DNA from 2 places in the Bradyrhizobium sp. FW305-F6 genome. Region 1 is predicted to be linked to the other one. Evidence: predicted binding sites of a transcription regulator. Region 1 holds the regulator's gene; the other holds the start of a gene.
What was found. Region 1 encodes HrcA, which represses chaperone genes, less so after heat shock. Its sites were predicted from a motif close to GTTAGCACTCNCNNNNNGNGAGTGCTAAC; they were not measured.
Positions count from the first base shown of each region.

Region 2: the regulator HrcA is predicted to act here: its motif matches at 1,546-1,574, upstream of AC3WLX_RS21165 (co-chaperone GroES).

Region 1 is NZ_JBYSYD010000008.1:123,471-126,878, reverse strand. Features, by position in the region: gene AC3WLX_RS33370 (hypothetical protein) at 1-457, shown strand, start outside; gene grpE (nucleotide exchange factor GrpE) at 514-1,131, opposite strand; gene hrcA (heat-inducible transcriptional repressor HrcA) at 1,226-2,314, opposite strand; gene rph (ribonuclease PH) at 2,484-3,197, shown strand; gene rdgB (RdgB/HAM1 family non-canonical purine NTP pyrophosphatase) at 3,208-3,408, shown strand, end outside.
Region 2 is NZ_JBYSYD010000003.1:168,636-172,043, reverse strand. Features, by position in the region: gene AC3WLX_RS21175 (O-linked N-acetylglucosamine transferase, SPINDLY family protein) at 1-848, shown strand, start outside; gene AC3WLX_RS21170 (usg protein) at 953-1,240, opposite strand; gene AC3WLX_RS21165 (co-chaperone GroES) at 1,617-1,931, shown strand; gene groL (chaperonin GroEL) at 1,977-3,408, shown strand, end outside.

The DNA.
Region 1 (3,408 bases):
GCAGATCGCGCTGATGCCGTTCAAGATCACCGATCTCGCCGACTTCAAGGACATTCGGACGCTGGGGCCCGGTTCGAGCATCATCCTGGCCGACGGCGATGAGACCATGGGTTATGAATCGAAGCCGTTCATGATCCTCGGCGTGATCGGCGCCACCCCGCAAGCCGCCGACGACCGCGCCCGCTTCGCCCAGGAGGCGGCACTCCAGATTCCCGGCGTGCGCGAATCGCGCGTCACCATGTCCGAGCCGATCCGCATCAACGGCCAGCAGGGTTTCGAGACCCGCATCGACGGCGTCAGCGGCAAGGACAAGATCCCGGTGACCGTGGTGCAGTGGATCCGTTTCTCCAGCGGCGGCGCCTCGCTGCGCATCATCGCCAGCGCCCCGCGCGACCAGTGGCTGCCCGCCTTCACCCGCTTCCGCGCCGTGCGCGACGGGATCCAGCCGAAGGGGTAACCCTTCGGGACACGCACCGCACAAGGGCGCGGCTCCTCACCATGAGAGTCTGAGACTCAGTTCGGGGCGCCGCTCGACTCGTTGTTGTTCGCCGCCGGCGCGGCCTTGGCGCCGCCCTTGGCGACACCGACCAGCGCCGGGCGCAGCACGCGCTCGCCGATGGTGTAGCCGGCCTGCATGACCTGCACCACGGTGCCCGAGGGCACCGACGCGTCAGGCACTTCGTACATCGCCTGGTGGAAGTTCGGGTCGAACTTCTGGCCCTGCGGATCGAGCTTCTTCACGCCATGCTTTTCCAGCGCGCTGTGCAGCGAGCGCTCGGTCAACTCGACACCCTCGATCAGCGCCGTGAGGCCGGGATCGGCCGCAGCACGCGCCTCCGCCGGAACGGCATCGAGCGCACGCTGGAGATTGTCGGCGATGTCGAGCACGTCCCGCGCGAAGCCGGTGATGCCGTAGAGGCGGGCGTCGGCGACTTCCTTGGCGGTGCGCTTGCGCAGGTTCTCCATCTCGGCCAACGTCCGCAGCACGCGGTCGCGCGCCTCAGCCGCTTCTTTTTGCAACGTCTCGACCGAACCCGGCTCGGGATCGTCGGGCATGATGTAGGGTTTCGACACCACGGGCTCGCCGGTCGCTGCAGTCGTGTCTTGAGGTTGCCGGTCTTGCTCGGTCATCGGCTCTTATCTCGAACTCGTTTCAGGGATGTTGGCCCGGATATCGTGCCTAAACTCGCGAAAATCAAGCGCCCGTGATCGGCGGAAACGCCGGTCAGCCCCCCAGGAGGCGGCTGACGATGCGGGCGGCATAGTCGACGGTCGGGATCACGCGGGCATAGTTCAGCCGCGTCGGGCCGATCACGCCGAGGACGCCGACAATGTGGCCGGCGGCATCCCGATAGGGCGAGATGATGGTGGAGGATCCGGACAGCGAGAACAGCTTATTCTCACTGCCGATGAAGATGCGCACGCCCTCCGCGGTCTCGGCGCGCCCGAGCAGGTCGATCACGCCGCGCTTGGTCTCGAGATCGTCGAACAACAGGCGCACCCGCTCCAGATCCTCCAGCGCATGCAGATCTTCCAGCAGATTGGCATGGCCGCGGACAATGAGCTGCCGGTCCTCGGTCTCCCCGCCGGACCAGCTGGCGATCCCGGCCGAGATCACCTTCTGTGTCAGCTGATCGAGCTCGGCACGCGCCTCGCCCAGTGCGGTCTCGAGCTCGAGCCGCGCCTCGGCCAGCGTGCGGCCGCGGATGCGCGCATTGAGGAAATTACCGGCCTCGGTCAGCGCCGAGGAGGGAACTCCGGGCGGCAGGGTCAATACGCGGTTTTCGACCTGGCCATCTTCGCCGACCAGGATCACCAGCGCCTTCTCCGGTTCCAGGCGCACGAACTCGATGTGCTTCAGCCGCGCATTGGATTTCGGCGTCAGCACGACGGCGGCGGCCCGGGTGAGGCCGGAGAGCCGCATCAAGGCCTGGTTCAGCGCCGCCTCGACCGACTGCGCCTCGCCGACCGAGGAGAGCTGGCTCTGGATCGACTGCCGCTCGGCCTCGTTGAGGTCGCCGACCTGCATCAGGGCATCGACGAAGAAGCGCAGGCCGAGCTCCGTCGGCAGCCGCCCGGCAGAGGTGTGCGGGGCATAGATCAAGCCGAGCTGTTCCAGATCGGCCATGACGTTGCGCACCGAAGCCGGCGACAGCGGCATGGCGATCAGACGGGAAATGTTGCGCGAGCCGACGGGCTCGCCGGTCGCGAGATAGCTTTCGACAATTTGACGAAAGATGTCGCGGGAACGCTCGTTGAGCTGGGCAAGGCCTGCGTGCGGCGCGATCAGATGGATCGGATCGTGATGGGACACAGACGGTAACTCCTCTCGGATACTGGTAATTTGTCCATCCGGGACGGTTCTGACAAGCGTGGCGTTGGCGGCCTCGACGTCAGGGGTGAAAAAACCTTGCCGCCCACCGCCGCCGCACCTACAAGCACGGGCCAACAGGCCTTTTCCCGTGAGTTTTGGAGGATTTCCCATGCGGCCAAGCCGCCGTGCGCCCGACGAATTGCGCCCCGTGACGCTGGAGCGCGGCGTAGTCAAATATGCGGAGGGCTCCTGCCTGGTGAAATTCGGCGACACCCATGTGCTGGTCACTGCCACGCTGGAGGATCGCCTGCCGCCGTGGCTGAAGGGCCAGGGCCGCGGCTGGGTCACCGCCGAATACGGCATGCTGCCGCGCGCGACCTCCGAACGCACCCGCCGCGAGGCCGCGGCCGGCAAGCAGAGCGGGCGCACCGTCGAGATCCAGCGCCTGATCGGCCGCTCGCTTCGCACCATCGTCGATCTCGAAGCGCTCGGCGAGCGCCAGATCACGGTCGATTGCGACGTGCTCCAGGCCGACGGCGGCACCCGCACGGCCTCGATCACCGGCGCCTGGGTCGCGCTGGCCGATTGCATCAACTGGATGAAGGCGCGCAACATGGTGAAGGCCAATGTGATGCGCGACAACGTCGCCGCAATCTCATGCGGCATCTACAACGGCACGCCGGTGCTCGATCTCGACTATGCCGAGGATTCGGAAGCCGAGACCGACGCCAATTTCGTCATGACCGGCGACGGCCGCATCGTCGAGGTGCAGGGCACCGCGGAACGCGAGCCGTTCACGCAGGACGAGTTCCTGAAGCTGATGGCCCTGGCGCAGAAGGGCATCGCGCGCCTGGTGGACTTGCAGAAGCTGGCGGTGGCGTAGTCAATAGGCCATGCACCGCCGAATCACGGACAAGCTCGTCATCGCCACCCACAATCCCGGCAAGCTCGCCGAGATGAAGGAGCTGCTTGCGCCGTATGGCATCGCGGCGGTGTCGGCCGGCGAGCTCGGCCTCGCCGAGCCAGAGGAGACCGGCAACGATTTCCGCAGCAACGCCGCGATCAAGGCGGTCGCGGCCGCGCAGGCAACCGGG
Region 2 (3,408 bases), on a different contig from region 1:
TCGACCTGTCCGGCCACACCAGGGGAAACCGCCTCGGCGTGTTCGCACGCAAGCCGGCGCCGATCCAGGTTCATGGCTGGGGCCACGGCACCGGCACCGGGCTGCCGACGATCGATTATCTTTGCTCCGACCCGGTCGCGATTCCTCACGAGGTCCGGCATCTGTTTGCGGAGACCGTCGTCGACCTGCCGTGCTTCGTGACGCTGGCGCCGCTGCCGGGCGGCGTGGTGCGGGCACCGGCGCCGGCGGTCGCGAACGGCTTCGTCACCTTCGGCGTCTTCAACCGCATCAGCAAGATTTCGGACGCGGCGGTGGAAGCCTGGTCCAGAATTCTCGAGCGAGCGCCGGGTTCGCGGCTACTGATCAAGGATTTCGCGCTGGACGATGGGCTGGTGCGCGACAACCTGCTGGCGCGGCTTGCCGCGTGCCGCCTGACCGCCGATCGGGTCGAGCTGCTCGGCGCCACCTCCCGGGACGACCATCTGACGTCGTTCAATCGCGTCGACATTTGCCTCGACACGTTCCCGCAGAATGGCGGCGTCAGCACCTGGGAAGCCTTGCAGATGGGCGTGCCTGTTGTGGCGAAGCTCGGCAACAGCCTGCCCGGCCGCGCGGCCGGCTCCATCCTGACGGCGCTTGGCCTGCCGGACTGGGTCGCAGATAGCGCGGAGGCATATGTCGAGATCGCAACGCGCCGTGGCTCGGAGATCGCCGAGCTCAACACGCTGCGCCTTGAACTGCCCGACAAGATCCGGGCCGCAGCCGCCGGAAACCCCGTCGCGTACGGGCGAGCGGTGGACCAGACCTATCGCGCGATGTGGAGACGTTATTGCAGCGGCACATCGTAGGGGCGGCAAAGCGGAGGCGTGCCCACCCTCGCCATCGCGGAGAGTTGGTGGGCACGGCGCGCGCAGTGCGCGCCTTTGTCCGCACTAAGAGACCGGCGCTCTGTTCAATGCAGCCGGAACACGCCGTCGACGGCGCGGAGCTCGGCGGGCTTGATCAGCTTGGAATGCGCGACGGTGACCGAATGGAGCGGGCCGTCGAGCTTTTCCTGCCAGAAGGCCAGGAAATCCTTCAGCGCGGGGAATTTCGGAAACATGTCGTAGTTCTGCCAGACGTAGGTCTGGAGCAGCGAGGGATGATCCGGCATTCGATAAAGAATTTGTGCCGTCGTCAGCCCGTAGCCCAGCATCTGTTTCCGGAAATCGTCGGAAACACCCCCAACGCGCAGTCCCATGCCAAACCTCCTTTGCAGGAGCGCATTCGGCGGGTGGCTTGATCCGTGCCCCGGGGAGCCACCCGGCTGCTGATGCGCTCACACCAGAAATGTGACGCAAACCGACAATTCATCTCAAGCCCAAAAGTTTAACAAGCTGTTGAAATTCAATGCGTTAGCAGCAGATACGCCACCGTGCTAATACGGGCTCCGGCATCGGTTAACGATAGTGAACGCCTTCTGGCAGTCCACGCTTTTGGCTGCTAATTTTTCTGCTACAAGCCCTTGCCCCCACAAAATTCCTGGCCTATTTCAGGCTCGCTCGTGCTAGCACTCACGGGCAACGATTGCTAACAATCTCAAAACCTCAACCCGAGCAATTGCTTAGGAGGACTGCATGAAATTCCGTCCGCTTCACGACCGCGTCGTGGTCAAGCGCATCGACGCCGAAGAGAAGACCGCTGGCGGCATCATCATTCCCGACACTGCCAAGGAAAAGCCCTCCCAGGGCGAAATCGTCGCCGTTGGCCCCGGTGGCCGCGACGAAGCTGGCAAGCTGATCCCGATCGACCTGAAGGTCGGCGACCGCGTGCTGTTCGGCAAGTGGTCCGGCACCGAGGTCAAGATCGACGGCCAGGACCTGCTGATCATGAAGGAGAGCGACGTGATGGGCGTTCTCGAGGTCAGCGAGTCCAAGAAGAAGGCGGCTTAAGAGCCCTTCTCTCCCTCCAGTCAAACATCTCAAGGAAAAACCCACATGGCAGCCAAAGAAGTCAAATTCTCGGTTGATGCGCGCGACAAGATGCTGCGCGGCGTCGACATCCTTGCCAACGCAGTGAAGGTCACGCTCGGCCCGAAGGGCCGCAACGTCGTGCTCGACAAGTCGTTCGGCGCTCCCCGCATCACCAAGGACGGCGTCACCGTCGCCAAGGAGATCGAGCTCGAGGACAAGTTCGAGAACATGGGCGCCCAGATGGTGCGCGAAGTCGCCTCCAAGTCCGCTGACGCGGCCGGCGACGGCACCACCACCGCCACCGTGCTGGCCCAGGCGATCGTGCGTGAAGGCGCCAAGTCGGTCGCCGCCGGCATGAACCCGATGGACCTCAAGCGCGGTATCGACCTGGCCGTGGAAGCCGTGGTCGCCGACCTCGTGAAGAACTCCAAGAAGGTCACCTCGAACGACGAGATCGCCCAGGTCGGCACCATCTCGGCCAACGGCGACGCGGAGATTGGCAAGTTCCTCGCCGACGCCATGAAGAAGGTCGGCAACGAGGGCGTCATCACCGTCGAGGAAGCGAAGTCGCTCGAGACCGAACTCGACGTCGTCGAGGGCATGCAGTTCGACCGCGGCTACATCTCGCCCTACTTCGTCACCAACGCCGACAAGATGCGCGTCGAGATGGACGACGCCTACATCCTGATCAACGAGAAGAAGCTCTCCTCGCTGAACGAGCTGCTGCCGCTGCTCGAGGCCGTGGTGCAGACCGGCAAGCCGCTGGTCATCGTCGCCGAGGACGTTGAAGGCGAAGCGCTCGCGACCCTCGTCGTGAACCGCCTGCGCGGCGGCCTGAAGGTCGCGGCCGTCAAGGCTCCGGGCTTCGGCGATCGCCGCAAGGCCATGCTGCAGGACATCGCGATCCTGACCGGCGGCCAGGCGATCTCGGAAGATCTCGGCATCAAGCTCGAGAACGTCACGCTCAACATGCTCGGTCGCGCCAAGAAGGTGATGATCGACAAGGAGAACACCACGATCGTCAACGGCGCCGGCAAGAAGGCCGACATCGAGGCGCGCGTGGCCCAGATCAAGGCGCAGATCGAGGAGACCACCTCGGACTACGACCGTGAGAAGCTCCAGGAGCGTCTTGCCAAGCTCGCGGGCGGCGTCGCGGTGATCCGCGTCGGCGGCGCGACCGAGGTCGAGGTGAAGGAGCGCAAGGATCGCGTTGATGACGCGATGCATGCGACCCGCGCGGCCGTGGAAGAAGGCATCGTTCCGGGCGGCGGCGTCGCCCTGCTCCGTGCCTCCGAGCAGCTCAAGGGCCTTCGCACCAAGAACGACGACCAGAAGACCGGCGTCGAGATCGTGCGCAAGGCGCTGTCGGCCCCCGCCCGCCAGATCGCGATCAACGCCGGTGAAGACGGCTCGGTGATCGTCGGCAAGGTGCTGGAGAACAAGGCCTATGCCTACG